Linked DNA regions of Bremerella sp. P1. The protein of the gene in region 2 binds, or shares a complex with, the protein of the main gene of each other region. Links are inferred from orthologs where the notes say so. Each region holds a gene or a part of one and is shown on either strand. Other genes may lie near its edges.

The links. Proteins that work in one complex are often made in the same cells at the same time.
Region 1: the proteins of PSR63_RS14800 (region 2) and trxA are in contact, whole or in part, in an NMR structure (PDB 2IPA), measured with the Bacillus subtilis proteins. The link is inferred for Bremerella sp. P1 from one-to-one orthologs.

Annotation. Positions count from the first base shown.
Region 1 is NZ_CP118164.1:2,785,926-2,793,647, forward strand. The notes cover bases 2,108-5,065. They hold trxA (thioredoxin), read right to left. Parts: upstream 3,768-5,065; coding sequence 3,447-3,767; downstream 2,108-3,446. Other genes in these bases: PSR63_RS11570 (hypothetical protein), read right to left, coding at 2,108-3,217; arsC (arsenate reductase (glutaredoxin)), read left to right, coding at 4,084-4,425; PSR63_RS11585 (PSP1 domain-containing protein), read left to right, coding at 4,624-5,065. In the rest of the region: PSR63_RS11560 (sodium-translocating pyrophosphatase), read right to left, coding at 1-534; PSR63_RS11565 (hypothetical protein), read left to right, coding at 1,090-1,941; more of PSR63_RS11570, read right to left, coding at 2,042-2,107; more of PSR63_RS11585, read left to right, coding at 5,066-5,544; PSR63_RS11590 (Minf_1886 family protein), read left to right, coding at 5,551-6,051; PSR63_RS11595 (hypothetical protein), read left to right, coding at 6,073-6,255; PSR63_RS11600 (YbaN family protein), read right to left, coding at 6,279-6,812; PSR63_RS11605 (VOC family protein), read right to left, coding at 6,866-7,243; PSR63_RS11610 (STAS domain-containing protein), read right to left, coding at 7,261-7,653. UniProt on the Bacillus subtilis protein: Participates in various redox reactions through the reversible oxidation of its active center dithiol to a disulfide and catalyzes dithiol-disulfide exchange reactions.
Region 2 is NZ_CP118164.1:3,512,249-3,519,958, forward strand. What follows is about bases 2,026-4,971. They hold PSR63_RS14800 (arsenate reductase ArsC), read left to right. Parts: upstream 2,026-3,266; coding sequence 3,267-3,677; downstream 3,678-4,971. Other genes in these bases: PSR63_RS14790 (ArsR/SmtB family transcription factor), read left to right, coding at 2,222-2,578; PSR63_RS14795 (MIP/aquaporin family protein), read left to right, coding at 2,575-3,270; PSR63_RS14805 (ArsI/CadI family heavy metal resistance metalloenzyme), read left to right, coding at 3,679-4,143; PSR63_RS14810 (GlsB/YeaQ/YmgE family stress response membrane protein), read right to left, coding at 4,210-4,470; PSR63_RS14815 (glycosyltransferase), read right to left, coding at 4,557-4,971. Outside these bases: PSR63_RS14780 (hypothetical protein), read right to left, coding at 1-828; PSR63_RS14785 (FliM/FliN family flagellar motor switch protein), read right to left, coding at 1,021-1,935; more of PSR63_RS14815, read right to left, coding at 4,972-5,402; PSR63_RS14820 (FAD-dependent oxidoreductase), read left to right, coding at 5,823-7,710. UniProt on the Bacillus subtilis protein: Catalyzes the reduction of arsenate [As(V)] to arsenite [As(III)]. In vitro, can dephosphorylate para-nitrophenyl phosphate (pNPP).

The DNA.
Region 1 (7,722 bases), 730 kb from region 2 along the record:
GCAACTGGCTCCCATGCCGAAGCAAAGCATCGTTGTCGTGATATTAAACAGCGAGAGATCGAAGACCCATTTCAGCACGCCAAACCAGATCACGATATCGAGCAGCCCCAGGCCAACGACCGTCAGGCCCATGACCGCGCCACTGCGAAATGCGACTTGCAAACCTTGGTTGAGTGACTTTTCTGCACCGGCCGCTGTACGGCTGCTGGCCAGCGTCGCGGTCTTCATGCCGATCCAACCGGCGAGCCCTGAAAAGAAGCCGCCGGTCATGAACGCAAAAGGGACCCAGCGGCTTTGTACTTCGACGACAAACGCAAGTAGGGCGAGCACCAAGGCGATCGCCACGAAGAAGATCGTCACCACGACATACTGCTGAGCCAGGTAAGCGTTCGCTCCTTCGCGAACGTAACCGGCGATTCGCTGCATGGTCGGAGTGCCAGGGTCCGCTTGGACCATGCCGGTAAAAAAGAAGTAGGCCTGAACAAGGGCCGCAATCGACGCAAAAAGTACCAACAGCCAGATGCCGAAAAACATGGTGCCATTCCTTTGAAGACCGACGGCAAATTCGAGGGTGTCGCAATCGATGAGAGCCCACAGGCCGACCGAGTGGCCAGATCTCACGTGGGGTAGTCGTCATTATCCATATTATTGGAGGGGTTTAAACTGGTTTATGGGAGCTTCACAAAGGAAAGATGAGAAAAAGTGCGCATAATAACACGGTTTGCGGTGCTTCCCTGTCCGTTAACCTAAAGCGGTCTCTTTTCGAACAAGACCGTGTTTCCAGCAGTTTCCAGGCGAAAATCTGGCGGTGACTCCATCTGCCGACGCGGGGATGAAGAGCATAGCCTGATGGACCTTTCCCCCCATGTTAGGCGGATTGATTTCCCCTGTGCAAAATTGTTGGCTTCTTCGAGAACAGCGATTAAGCTTTAGATGTTGTGTTTCCTACGTATTTGGTAGGAAAAGTATCCGTTGATCGCTGCATCCTTTGGGGGCGACTACGCGGATCTTGTCTTGGATCATCTCACAGTTGTTAGTCGATTCGCGGGCAATCGCCGAATTCGAGCGAATCATAGGAGCAGTTATCTCATGAAATGGCACATGGTTGGGCGATTGTTTGGCTGCATGGCCATGCTGGCCTGTTTGGCTCCAGCGGCGATCGCGGACGATAAGAAATCCGGTTCGTCCAGCGAAGTCGAAACGGTCGAGATGTTCCAAGCGATCGATAATGGTGACATCGAAGTGAAGTTCATTCCGATGAACTCCGAACGAGGCACCGTCATCATCACGAACAAAACTAAGAAGAAGATGCGTGTCGAATTGCCGGCCGCGTTCGCTGGCGTTCCTCTGGCCCAGTTCGGCGGCGGCTTTGGTGGCAACCAAGGTGGCGGTGGTTTCGGTAACCAAGGTGGTGGCTTCGGCAACCAAGGCGGTGGCGGTAACCAAGGCTTCGGCGGCGGCTTCGGTGGTAACCAGGGCGGTGGCGGCTTCGGCGGCGGCGGCGGCTTTGGTGGTAACCAAGGCGGCGGTGGCGGTTTCTTCAACGTCATGCCTGAAAAGGTTCAACGCATCAAGGTCAAAGGCGTTTGCCTTGATCACGGTCTGGAAGATCCCGATCCGCAGATCCCTTACGAACTGAAGCCAATCGGTGCTTACACCGAAAAGCCTGGCGTCGCTGACGTTTGTCACATGCTGGGTAGCGGTGAACTGAATCAGCGCAGTGCACAGGCAGCTGCCTGGCACCTGAACAACGGCATGAGCTGGGAAGAACTGGCCAACAAACGCATCGAGCACCTGATTGGTGACGATACGCCTTACTTCAGCCGCCAAGAGTTGCAGATCGCTTACCGAGCAGCTGAAGCTGCTAAGGAACGCCACGCAGCTCGCGAAAAGGCGAATAAGAAGAAGCCAACCGACTCGCTCTCGCTCAGCGCTGAGTAAGCCGAACGATTTATTCGAGTCAGCACGATTCGGGGGACGCTCATTGAGCGTTCCCTTTTTTTATGCGCTAGGTTCTTTCACTCGAAGCAAATGTGGACGCTTAAGCCGCTTTGGGAGTGATTTCCCGGCTCAGGTCTTGGTAGCGCTCTTTCAAGATTTCGAGCTTGGTATCGTTCAACGATTCGTGCTCGCGGCGAAGTTCGCCCAGTTGAGAGCGAACCTGAGCTTCGCGATCGGCCAGTTCGTGCTTGGCCCGACGGATCGCGGTGTGATGTTGATCGGCGTCGTCTTCGAGCTGTACCTGTTGTTCCTGGATCTCGAGCTTGGCCAGCTCCAGTTGATGCAACATGTGGCGAATCTCGGACTTGGCCGCCTGGTTGCGGGCATGCAGCGCTTTGTCGAAGTGATCGACGGCGTGATCCGTTTGCTGGTCCAGGCGTCGCCGGAGTGCTGAAGGAATCCGCACGCGAATCTCGGCCCAGGCCATTTCTAACTGATCGCGGATCACTTGCAGCTCTTCAAATGCGTACTGCATTTCCTGCTGGACATCAGCCAGTTCGTTCTCGCGACGAGCCAGTTCATCCTGATCGCGCGACAGTTGCTCTTGTTCCTGCTCGAGCCATTGGTGCTGTTGGGCTCGGCTCTGCTCGATCTCACGCTCAACTTTCTGCGTATAGCCGGCGAACTCTTTTTCGCGCAGGGCCTGCAGCGAACGAGCGTTCTTGAGCAGCGCCCACTGCTGTGCCAGTTGAGCCTCGGCTTCGCTCAGCTTCTCCAGCCGAACAGTGACCCGGTCGTCGACCTCGGGTTCAATCTCGGAGATGTCGGTTTCCTGGCCGCGCCATTTACGGCGCCATTGGCGGATCTTCTCTTCGATACTTCGCAGAGGGCTCGCCGAGGATGCCTTCGAATCGGGCTCGTGCGAGGTGGGTTTTACCGATTGCGGAAGCGGTTCGTCCATCGCCAGGGCGGCACTTCGCTGCTGACTTTCGAAGTTCGCCATCCGAGCATTGAGTTCGGCTTCGCGGCGGTCGAGTTCCATCTGGCGATCACGCATCAAGCGGGCCAGTTGATTGATCTGACGTCGCTGCCAATCAGGCAGTGTTTCGAGATCGGCCGAGCTGAGATCGACGCCTTGTTCGTCTTCCAGGGTATCCGCTGGATTGCTCTCCACCGAAGGTGCATGCGGAGGATCGATACGCAACTCTGGCGAGCCCTGCTCGGAGATAGGGCGCGGCGATGGCGTGATGTTCGCTGGGCGGATAGTCGGCTTCATGTCGAATCAATACGGTTGGCGGCACTCAAATGGATTACTCGGCCATCCTTTCGCATCGGCATGATGTGCCTAAGAAATTGAGTTTAACGGCTGCGCAAGTTGAAATGCGGCGAGCTAGCAAGGTGCCGGCGGTGCTACCATCGGGCGAAAGAGTCAGCGCATAAAAAAAACGGAGGACAAACGTCCTCCGTTTTGCTAGCTGTAGAGCAATAGGCCCCCAGCGGCACGCTTAGCCTTTGGCGGCGTCCAGCGCTTGCTGCAGGTTGGCTTTCGGCTGGTTGCCGAGCATTTGGTTTACGACTTCGCCATTCTTGAAGATCATGACGGTCGGGATGCTCTGGATACCGTACTTCACCGCCAGGTTGGGGTTTTGGTCGGTATCGACCTTACCGACTTTGACCGAACCTTCGTATTCGGTGGCAAGTTGGTCGATCACTGGTGCCAGTTGACGGCAAGGACCGCACCAAGGAGCCCAGAAGTCGACCAAGACCGGCTCGCTCGATTGCAGGACTTCGGCATCAAAGTTGTCTTCGTTAAATGTGTTGGCCATAGGAAGGCTTCTCCCGATCAATGGAAAATATGGGGGTTTATTGTCGCTTGCGTCTCATGAGATCAAGTCGAGCCCAGACGTCCAGCATGCCGTAATTCCGAGCCTAAACCAATAGAATCGCGAATTTTAACCAGGTTCACAACCCAGGGGACATGCTTTTATTATGGGGGGTGACCGAGTCAGGACAACCTTCCGCGGTACCCCTCTGCTGTGCTCTGCTAACTAGGATGCCGCTTGGTGACCTGCGTTACAGGCAGATTGCCCTCGGTTTCCCGAAGTTCCCAAATTACGCCACATCCCTGCTGCTAGGTAACCGATGAGCGTCACGATCTATCACAACCCGCGTTGTATGAAGAGCCGACAGACCTTGGCCCGGCTCGAAGAACACGGCATCGAGCCCAAGGTGGTGCTTTACCTCGAAACGCCGCCAGATGAGAAGACCATCAAGGGACTGCTCAAAAAGCTGGGTCTCAAGGCCGAGCAGCTTGTGCGGAAGAAGGATCACAAGGCCTTGGGTCTGGAACAGCCGGAAGACGAAGCAGGCTGGATCGCCCAGATGGCTGCCAACCCAAAGATCATCGAACGGCCCATTGTCGTGGTCGGCAAAGAGGCTCGCTTGGGACGACCGCCGGAGAGCGTCGACGAAATCCTCCCTTGATGCGTGCCTACCGGGGCCTCCTCGGCTGGGCGTGAAGCACTTTAAGTTCCCAATTTCAGGGAAGGCCCCAATCAGGTTATACTGCAGGGATTATGAAACCCACCCAACGTGCGGTCACCAGGCAGATTGCCTACGGGGTCGTACGTTTTTGTCGCTGGCAGCTCTTCTTAGGGCAACGGCGAAATAAAGATATCCAGTATGGCGAAATACATCATTCGCTACGGGGCCATGCGTTTTTTAGGCGTGTTCTCGGCCCGAGCAAAAGATGAATACAACCGCGACGATAAAGTCATCATTCGCACCAAGCGCGGCTTGGAGGTGGGGGATGTCCTTTGCGAAGCCACCGATGACGCAGTCAAGCAGCTGAGCGATCCGGCCTTTGGCAGCATCATGCGCGCCATGTCGGAAGAAGACGTCAAGCAGACCGAGCACATGGTAGGCGACGCCCAGCGCGAGGTGGAAACGGTCCGTCGTGTGATCGGCGAGATGAATCTTCCGATGCAACTGGTCGACGTCGAGCACTTGTTCGGCGGCGAGCGGATCATCGTTTACTACCTGGCCGAGTCGCGGGTCGACTTTCGCGAGTTGGTCAAAGCACTGGCTTCTGAATTGCAAACCCGCATCGAGATGCGGCAAATTGGCGTTCGCGACGAAGCCAAGTTGTTGGCCGATTACGGCGACTGTGGAAAGCCCGTTTGCTGCAATACGCACCTGAGCGAGATGCCGCCCGTTTCGATGCGGATGGCCAAGCTCCAAAAAGCGACGCTCGACCCGACGAAGATTTCCGGCCGCTGCGGACGACTCAAGTGTTGCCTCCGATACGAGTACGACACGTACGAGGAACTGCAACGTGACCTTCCGCCGATCGGCAGCGACATCGTGACCAACAGCGGTCGCGGCCGGGTTTTGAATCACGAGATTCTGGCCGGTCAGTTGTTGGTTCGCATGGAAGACAACCGCAACATCATGATCGACTCCAGCGATGTGCTGACCGTGCTCAAACGCGGCAACGGGCAATCCGGAGGAGGTTCCCGACGCGGCAAGCGTCGCGACAAGAAGGAAGCCGCGGACGAGAGCGGCGAGAACACCCAGTCCAAACCTGACACTCCGAAGGAATAACACGGCATGTCCGAAGATACTTATTCCGCCTTCATGCAACTGCTCAAAGACGATCCACGCTATCGCATGGAAGCGTATCAATTTGTCCGCGAAGCCCTTTCGTTCGGACAGCGGTTTCAGGACGAGCAGGACGAAGAATCCTCCGAAGAAGAAGACCTGGACCTGGAATGCTTCGAGGAAGAAGTCGATGAACTCGACGAAGAACTTGAAAGCTGGGAGGAAGAGGAAGAAGATCCCGAACGCCATCTGACCGGCCAGGTTCTGTGTCAGGCCATCCGGCAGTACGCCCAGCAGCAATACGGTTTGCTGGCCAAGGTAGTGCTCAACTCGTGGGGTATTCACACGACCGGCGATTTCGGCGAGATCGTCTACAACCTGATCGGCATCGGCATGATGCGTAAGTCGAAGTCGGACCGTCGCGAAGACTTCGACGATCAGTACGACTTCGAAGACGCATTCGTGAAGAACTTCGACTTCCAACTGTCGGAAGAATCAGGGCAAGCTTAGGCCATCACCAAGGGAAGAAGCATGGCGGCTGCGAAAAACAAACAGACAACCAAGTCCGACCAGGTCCCCCGGGCACCGGTGTACCTTCCCACGTCGAATCCACCCAAGCCCCATATCGCGTTCTTGATTGGCATGGCCGTGGTTACGGTCATTTGGTTTGGTCTGCTCGTCTATCTCGCACTACAGCAGGTCGGGACAATCTAAGCGCGGTTGAGGAAACGTTCCGGTCAACGATTCTCGCCGTGCGTCTGGCGTTGATTGCGGTCCCATTCGCGCTGTTTCCGCTCGAGCTCGTGCGGTGCGTGCACGGCACTCGCGTCTTCGGCATTCTCAAGCGACTCGTTCTTGGGTTTGGTCACCACCACGTCGTGCGGCTCAGGCACGCGGTAGATGACATAGATCCCGATCGTAACCAGTGCCGCCATGATATACAGCGCCCAACTGGGGATCGGGAAGACCATGATCGAAATACCCCAGCCAAGAACCACCGTGGCGATGGCCTGAATCTTCGTACTCGTTTTGATGCCTTTGCGTACTTCCCAGTCGTACAGGATCGGGCCGAAATAGGGCATGTCCAGCAGCAAGTCGTTCAGCTTGGGGAACGACCGCACCAGAAAATAGCTGGTCACCAACAGAAACGGAGTGGCCGGGACGATCGGCAGGATCATCCCCAGAACTGCGAGCGTAAAGAAGAACGCTGCGCAGCCCAAGTAGATCAGTCGCTTGGACCAGGGGATTTCAGGTACCGGAGGATGATTCATAGCGAAGGCCGAATCCCTGGGTGAATCGAACCAACCGTTCCGGTAGGCGTCGACTATTCTCCCAGGTCGGAATAAAACGTCAGCAAGTTGCCATCGGGATCGAAGAAACCAAACTCGCGCGTGCCAAATGCCGTGTCACGCAGCGTCGTATCGGAAGCAAAGATCCCCAGGGGTTGAAACACGCTGTAAAGGTGCTCGACGTCGCACACGGCGATGCGGATGTTCGGTCGCTCAACACGATCCCAACTCGAAGGATCGTGCCAGCGAAGATGGATTTCGACCCGATCTCGAATGATCGACGCGTAACGTGGATCGTCTGCATCTTGATACGATAGCTTGAAATCCAGTTTGTCGACATAGAACTGGATGGCGGCTTTCACGTCACGGGACGGCAGCACAGGGTTAACGGCTTCGAGTAGCAAATCGGGCATGGGGAGGGCAAGCCTTGTTAAGGGGAACGCAGTCGAGCGAGCCCGTCGTCACGGTTTGTCGCTACCTCTAACGGTCCCGGTTGATTCATATCGTCTGATATTAGGCTACAGACGAAAAGTACTCCCCGCAACTCTCCATTCAGGCTGCAGACCATGATTCGGCCCTGAACTTCACACACTTCCCTCAAAAGCGCGACCAATACACGGACGCCAATACTCGACATAAAGCGTACGTGGCTCAGGTCAACTAAGACTTTTTCCGGGTGACGAGATCTTCCATATTCGATAAACATTTCTCGAATCGTCAGACATTTATTCGCATCGCGCATATTGGCGATCAAGGGAGTGATGATGTGGACATCGTCCACTTCTTCGAACGAAACGAGTGTCTGCGTAGTCTTGGCGTTCATGCGTCCTTGCTCCGCCGTGCATGGTTGGGGTGGGTGCCGATAGCATGCATCCAAATTGCATGATCGGTC
Region 2 (7,710 bases):
ACAAGAGATCTTCATCATTTGGTTCAGACATACCGGAGCCATCACCAACGGACGAACGTGATCCAATTCCTGCAGTCCCAGCTGGCAAGACGCCGGCAGTTGTTCGGCAAAGCCATGTTGGATCTCGAAGCGAAAACGCATGAGTCCTTCGATGAGAACGATGTCTGCCAGGCTGGCTCGGTCGCGGTGGCCTGCGTAGCTAAGGTTGTCGAAAACATCACCGTGACGCGCAAACATGCGATGTTGACGGAAAGCGGCCAACAATTCGGTATCTTCGGCTGGCTCGTGCGCGAAGGGGCGCTCCGGCGAGTTGTTGAGTCCGATCGCATCGACGATGGCGGCGCGAACCTCGTTCATTTCTGGATTCGCTAAGTGCAATGGCCAGTCTGCATTGCCCACCATGTAGTGAATGCGAACGGGGACGGGTTGCAAGTCGTCATCAAAAGCGGGTTTGCCATCGGAGGACATGCCAGGGACACGCACGGCTTGTCGTGTGCTGATCCCTTTCAGCACAGCGGTCGTTTCAAGGTTGCGGGTGAGGATACTAGAAACAACGGCGCTCACGCGTTTGCAGAATTCGCCTGATTGCTGTGCGTTCCATGGCTTCGGCCCATCGATGAGCCACCGTGACGAACGCATGATGTCTAAGACATCTCCCAGCAGAACAAGATCGATTTTGGGAATGGGGCGGTACTGGCCATCACTTCGCCACGAGGCGCGCACAGCTAGATCTTGTAGTCGTTCCGTGAAGATCCGAAAGGCCCCGGAATCGAGGGTCTCGCAACTTGTATCGTCGGTGAGATGGAGATCGCTGAGTACGACTAACATGTTGAATCCCCGCGGATTAGATACCCAAAAGCGACGCGTCATTCCGCGTAAATGACGCATCGGAAACCCTTGAAGTGAATCGGTTGCGCCGAACGCGTAGCGTTAGCTTTATCGCGAGAAGCCGTACAGACTGTGCGGCGATTTGGCTGAAGAGTCAGCGATATCCTGTCATAGCTATCGCTGATGGTATTGCTAGCGAACTCGTTTGCGTGCTTTGAGAGCGATATAGCGCTCTTCCGGCATGGTGATGCTGGTGACGCGCACGCCGAACTTGTCTCCGATCTTCACGGCTTCTCCCTCGGCGATCTTTTGACGACCGATCTCGACATCGAGCGTGTCTTCGCACGACTTGTCGAATTGAATGATCGTCCCCACGCCGACGTTCACGATGTCGTTCACCTTCATCTTCTTGGCCGCCAAGATCACACGGATCGGCACTTCAATTTGCAGCAAGCTACGACCAAAGCTTGGCAGTTCGCTGTAGCTGCCAATGCGTGGACGAGTCGCCGTTGGCTGAGGACTGGGGGATGGTGCTGGGGCGGCAGGCTTAGCCGGGGCTTCCTTTACTTCCTCAGTGACTGCCTCAGGCGGAGTTGCCTCGGCTTGGAAAACGTCGGCGGGCTTGGTTAAAGGCCAGACCATCAACGCTTCGTGTTCTGTACCGTCGATTTCCAGCTGCAAGGAAAGCTTGGCTGGGCTTTCTCCCGGTGCTCCGTTTTGACAGGCAGTCGCCAGGTCGTCGGTGGCTTGGACTTGGAACTCCATGGCCATGAACTCTTCCGGCAAGAGCGTCATGCCGAGTTCCTGACCGAGTGTCGCTAACTTGCTTTCGCCGGTTGGGTCCGGATCGGTATACCAATCCGGCAGTATACCGCTGGACTGGGAAATGAGGATCAATGCGGCCTCAGATTCGACATTCAAGACAATCGCCAGGCCGGGGACTTTCCAGTCGGTTAAGTCCGCATCGACCGAAAGTTCGCTCCCTTCACCCAACTTGAGCTGGATCTTTTGATCAAATGCCCTCGAAAACGCATCCGACGCTTCCACAGCGGTTGCTTCGCAGGCCGCGATGACTTCGGAAAGAGCTTCGATGTTGAATGCAGTCATAGTTCTGAGTGGGATGCAGCGCGCACGGATAGATTGTCGTTCGTCTTCTTAGGAATGATCGGCATGCCTGGCCGTTAAACTTGATATATTCGCGCCATATTCTCATCGACTGCTATCACTTCCTGGGCGGCTAACGTATCTGTTTTCTGTCAGAAAACTGCGAGTTAATTGCCCGAGTTGGATGTGATAGCTGAGAAAAGTTCACATCTATTCACGTCCAGGCATGCCGGTTCCCGTATTGTCGCCGAGCTTTAATATGGCTATATTGCCATGAAGCCATGAAGCCATGAATGAAATCGAAACAAAACTCGTAGTAAAAACGCTCGCCCAGTACGAGGCGCGTGCCAAGGTAGCCAAAGCAATGGCTCACCCTAGCAGGCTGTTCATGCTCGATTTGCTGGGACAGCGCGAAATGTGCGTGCAAGAGCTAACGCAGAATGTCGGTTGCGATCAGTCGACCGTTTCCAAGCACTTGGCCATCCTCAAAGAAGTCGGCCTGATTGAGTCACGGCGAGAGGGCACCTCGAACTTCTACAAGCTCACCTGTGGCTGCCTGGATGGTTTTTTTGGGTGTTTAGAAACCGTCGTCCAGTTAGACGTCGACAAGCGAACTTCTGCGTGTGATGGAGGCTGTCCGACGTGAGACGATATGTGGCGGAAGTCATCGGTACGTTTGCCCTCGTCTTCGCCGGAACAGGCGCCATCGTCGTCAATGACGTGACCCAGGAATCGATCACGCATGTGGGGATTGCCCTGACGTTCGGCATGATTGTCATGGCATTGATTTACGCTCTTGGTGATGTGTCGGGAGCGCACTTCAATCCAGCGGTCACGATTGGCTTTTGGACGGCTCGCCAGTTTGATGGCAAGGAAGTTGTCCCGTATATCATTGCTCAACTGCTGGGTGCGATTGCAGCGAGTGCCACTCTAAGAGTCTTGTTTCTAGAGCACGACACGCTCGGTGCGACTTTGCCGGCGGGTGTTTGGTGGCAGTCGTTTGTACTGGAGGTGATCCTTACGTTTCTGTTGATGTTCATTATTTTGAATGTCGCGACCGGAGCGAAGGAGAAAGGCATCATGGCAGGGGCCGCAATCGGGGCAACGGTTGGCTTAGAAGCGATGTTCGCTGGGCCAATTTGTGGGGCCTCAATGAACCCGGCCCGCTCGATGGCGCCCGCTTTAGTAAGTGGTCACTTGGAACATCTGTGGATTTACATCGTGGCCACGATTGCCGGTGCAATCTTGGCCGTGTTTGCCTATCAATTCGTTCAAACTGAAACCAACTCCGATACAGAACCTGTAGCGGAGCATCATGCGGTAGAGGAAGTGTCATGAAACGTGTTTTGATCTTGTGCACAGGCAACTCGTGCCGATCCCAAATGGCGGAAGCGCTTTGGGCGGAACTTGGCAAGGGGGAATGGGACGCCTATTCGGCCGGCTCGAAACCTTCCGGCTACGTCCATCCCCTGGCGATTGAAGCGATGAAGGAGTTGAGTGTCGATATTGGTGGCTACGAAAGCAAGTCGGCCAGCGACTTTCAGCACCAGCCTTTTGATCTGGTGGTTACCGTTTGCGATAACGCCAAGGAAGATTGCCCCATTTATCCGGAAGCGAAACAGACACTGCATTGGCCTTTCGATGATCCGGCCGATGCCCAGGGAACAAATGAAGAAAAGATGCCGACGTTTCGTCGAGTACGTGACGAAATCAAGGCCACGATTAGTGAATATTTAGGAGTCTAAGATGCAATCCGCAGTTGATTTTCCAGGCAGCTTTCGCATTCATGTCGCCTTGAATGTGTCGAGTCTCGAAGCATCGCAGAAATTCTATGAAATGCTCTTGGGGACTGCCCCCAGTAAGGTGCGGCCTCGGTACGCCAAGTTCGAGCCAACCGATCCGTCGGTGAATCTTTCATTGAACGAGATCGACCAACCGTTTCAAGTCGAGCAAGGTTCCGCTCACTTTGGTATCCAAGTCAAGTCGATTGCCGAAGTGCACGCCGCCGCCGAGCGTTTTCAAGCAGCCGGCTATAAGGTGATGCAGGAAGAAGCGACGACCTGTTGTTATGCCGTGCAGGATAAGGTTTGGGTTGCTGATCCAGATGGGCATAAGTGGGAAGTCTTCGTTGTCATGAATGCTGACGCGAAAGATGAGCTGTATGAACAGTCGGGCTGCTGCAGTCCGAACCTTTCTCAGATTCAGTTGTAAGAACTGATATGAAGTACAGCCTGGTGTTGATCCACCAGGCTGTTGTCTTTTCTTGGGTAGAAGCGGCTACTCTGCTTTTCGACCCAATAGAACACGGTAGATGGCCAGAACGACCATCGAACCTAATATCGCGACAAAGAAGCTGTAAAAATTGAATCCGGTGACGGTGCCATAACCCAGGCCGGTCATGATGAAACCACCCACCATGGCTCCAACGATGCCAATGATGATGGTGACAATACAGCCGCCTGGATCGTCTCCCGGAAAGAGGAACTTGGCCAAAGCTCCGGCAATCAGGCCGAATACGATCCAAGAAAGAATACCCATGGTTGTTGCTCCTTTCAGGACAGGTTTCGTTGAATTCACCTAATCCAGTTGCACAAAGCGTGCCAATTATTGGCCCAGGAGCGTGCCTAAGTTGACGAGGGAAGTTCCTTGCTGAAGGTCATTTGTCCAAACAGCCAGAGAACGAACTTGCTCGGCATCATCATCAGGCCGCGTTCGGCCAGTATTCGCATGTGATCAGCGGCCGCTAATTGGCCGCGGAAGTGGGTTTCTTTGATACGAATGGTGGAGTCTAAGGTTTTCTTGAGCTTGGTGCTCTTAATGCCTTCTGGATGAATGCGATATTGAACCAGTGGTTCGGGATAGTTTTCAAACTTCGCCCCTGCTTTGGCCAGACGGCACCAAAGGTCGTAGTCTTCGATAAAGAAGTCTTTGAGGTATCCGCCAAGCTCTAGGACGATCTTTCGTTTAAACATGACCACTGGTTGGGCAATGGGACAATACCGGCGGAGGGCGCGGATGATGTCTTCGTGTTTTCGCGGATAGTCGCGATAGCCCAAATGGTTTCCGTCGTCGTCAATGATCTTCAAGGTGCTTCCAAGGACGACCAGATCGGGATCCATTTCAAAGCACTTGGCTTGCGTGGCAACGCGATGGGGCTCCCAGATATCGTCCGCATCCCCTCGGGCGACTAAGTCCGCCGTGGCAAGACCAAGTCCTTTGTTTAGCTGATCAGGGAGGCTCGTGCGTTCTTCGTTCCGAATATGAATGATTCGATCGTCTTGCAGGTGGCGAATCATCTCACGGCCATCACGTTCCGAAGGATCCTCAATCAAAATGATTTGCAGATTTTGATACGTCTGCGCGAGGATGCTTTCCACCACTTCGGGAAAGTGACGTGGATGGGGATTCCACACACCCATTACGACCGAAATAAGTGGCTGCTCGAGCGAAGGGGAATTGGTTTCTGACATGATGGATTGGGGAACCGATTGCGGTGAAGAATCGACCTACCCACTCAAGTATAAATTCGGGCAACTTTCTACGAACGACCTACATCGTTAGCGTTTCGTGAAGTTCCTGCAGGTGATGATCCGTGAACTGTGGAAGTTGGTATTTTCCAAGCATCCGATTGGTGATTGGCTTGGGCTGACTGGCGTTTCGCCTCAGGCGAATCGGGGAGCACCGTATGGAAAGAGTCCCGGTGGCAAGTCTTGCCAGGGATTAGCTTCGATTATTGCTGCTTTGTTGCTTTCCAGGAGGCAGTTACTGGGAATGCCAGATTATTGGCGAATAAGGCAACTCAGGTCGAGCTTCTGGGCGGATTGATCGGCATTATCTTTGGGCTACCATATTAGAACCTCAAAAACCCCTGCCTTTTTGGAGTTCTTCCCGTGATTCGATGTCTTTTTGCGTTCGCCATCGCGCTGTCTACCATGGTGACTTCCCTTTCTGCTGCCCCGCAAAATTATGACGTGGTCATTTACGGGGGAACCTCTGCGGCCATTACGGCTGCGGTGCAAGCCAAGAAAATGGGGAAGACCGTGGTTGTCGTTTCGCCAGATAAGCACCTGGGTGGTCTTTCCAGCGGCGGACTTGGTTGGACCGACAGCGGAAGAAAAGAGGCCATCGGTGGGCTATCGCTCGACTTCTACGAACGGGTCAAGAAGCATTACGACCAAGATAGCGCCTGGCGTCAACAAAAGCCGGAACAATACAGCCGCTATCGAGCCAACGATAACGCGATGTGGGTCTTCGAGCCGCATGTCGCCGAGAAGGTATTCGAGCAGCTGGTCGAAGAGTACGAGATTCCTGTCATCCGCGACCAGTGGCTCGATCGCGAGAATGGCGTGAAGAAGGTGGACGGAAAGATCGTCAGCATCACGACTCTCGACGGGAAAACCTACACCGGCAAGATCTTTCTCGATACGACCTATGAAGGCGATCTGATGGCCGCCGCTGGTGTTTCGTATCACGTGGGTCGCGAGTCGAACGATGTGTATGGCGAAACGATCAACGGCGTTCAAGTCGCACGCGCTCACAGCCATCAATTTGAATATCCAACCGACCCTTACGTCGTCGAAGGCGACCCGACCAGTGGATTGTTGCCGCGCATTTCGGCCGAGAAGCCAGGTCCCGATGGAAGCGGTGACAACAAGATTCAGGCCTACTGCTTCCGCATGTGCCTGACCACGGCGAAAGATAATCAGGTTAAGTTCCCCAAGCCGGAAGGTTACGACCCAAAACAGTACGCACTTTTGGCTCGGTACCTCAAAGGTGGTTGGAAGGGCGTCTTCAATAAGTTTGATCCGGCCCCGAATTTTAAAACCGACACGAACAATCACGGTGCGTTCTCAACCGATAACATCGGGATGAATTACGACTATCCGGAAGCTTCGTACGAGCGCCGCAAGGAAATCATTCAAGAGCACGAAACCTATCAAAAGGGCTGGCTCTACTTTATTGCCAACGATCCGTCCATTCCGCAGGACATTCAAGATCGCATGAACAAGTGGGGATTGGCGAAGGATGAATTCGTCGACAACGGCAACTGGCCGCATCAGATTTACGTCCGAGAAGCCCGGCGTATGATCGGCCCGGTCGTCATGTGCGAACCCATGCTGCGAGCCCAGGTGCCGACACCGAAAAGCATTGGTATGGGCTCGTACAATATGGACTCGCATAACGTTCAGCGGATTGTCACCGAGAAGGGACATGTCCGTAACGAAGGTGATATTCAGATCAGCCCCGGCGGCCCTTACCCAATTAGCTACGACAGCGTGACCCCTAAAAAGGAAGACTGCACGAACTTGCTGGTGCCTGTGTGTGTTTCGTCTTCGCACATCGCCTACGGTTCGATCCGCATGGAACCGGTCTTCATGATCCTTGGCCAATCGGCTGCCACGGCCGCATGCATGGCGATCGATCAAGAGATTGCCGTTCAAGACGTTGAGTATTCGGAACTCAGCCAGCGGCTGTTGAAGGATGGCCAGGTTCTGGAAATGGAACGCAAGCCTTCCTATCCGAAGCAGGTGATCGACCCCAAAAAGCTAGAAGGCGTCGTCATTGACGACACCCAGGCACAAACAACCGGCGATTGGCCTGTCAGTAGTTCCATTTCGGGTTACGTCGGCACCGGCTACGTGCACGACGAAAACAAAGGTCAGGGCAAGAAGTCCATTGCTTTCCGCGTCGCGAAGCTCGAAGCGGGCAAGTATGACGTTCGCGTTGCCTACTCTGCCAATCCCAATCGCGCCTCGAACGTGCCGGTAACGGTTACCA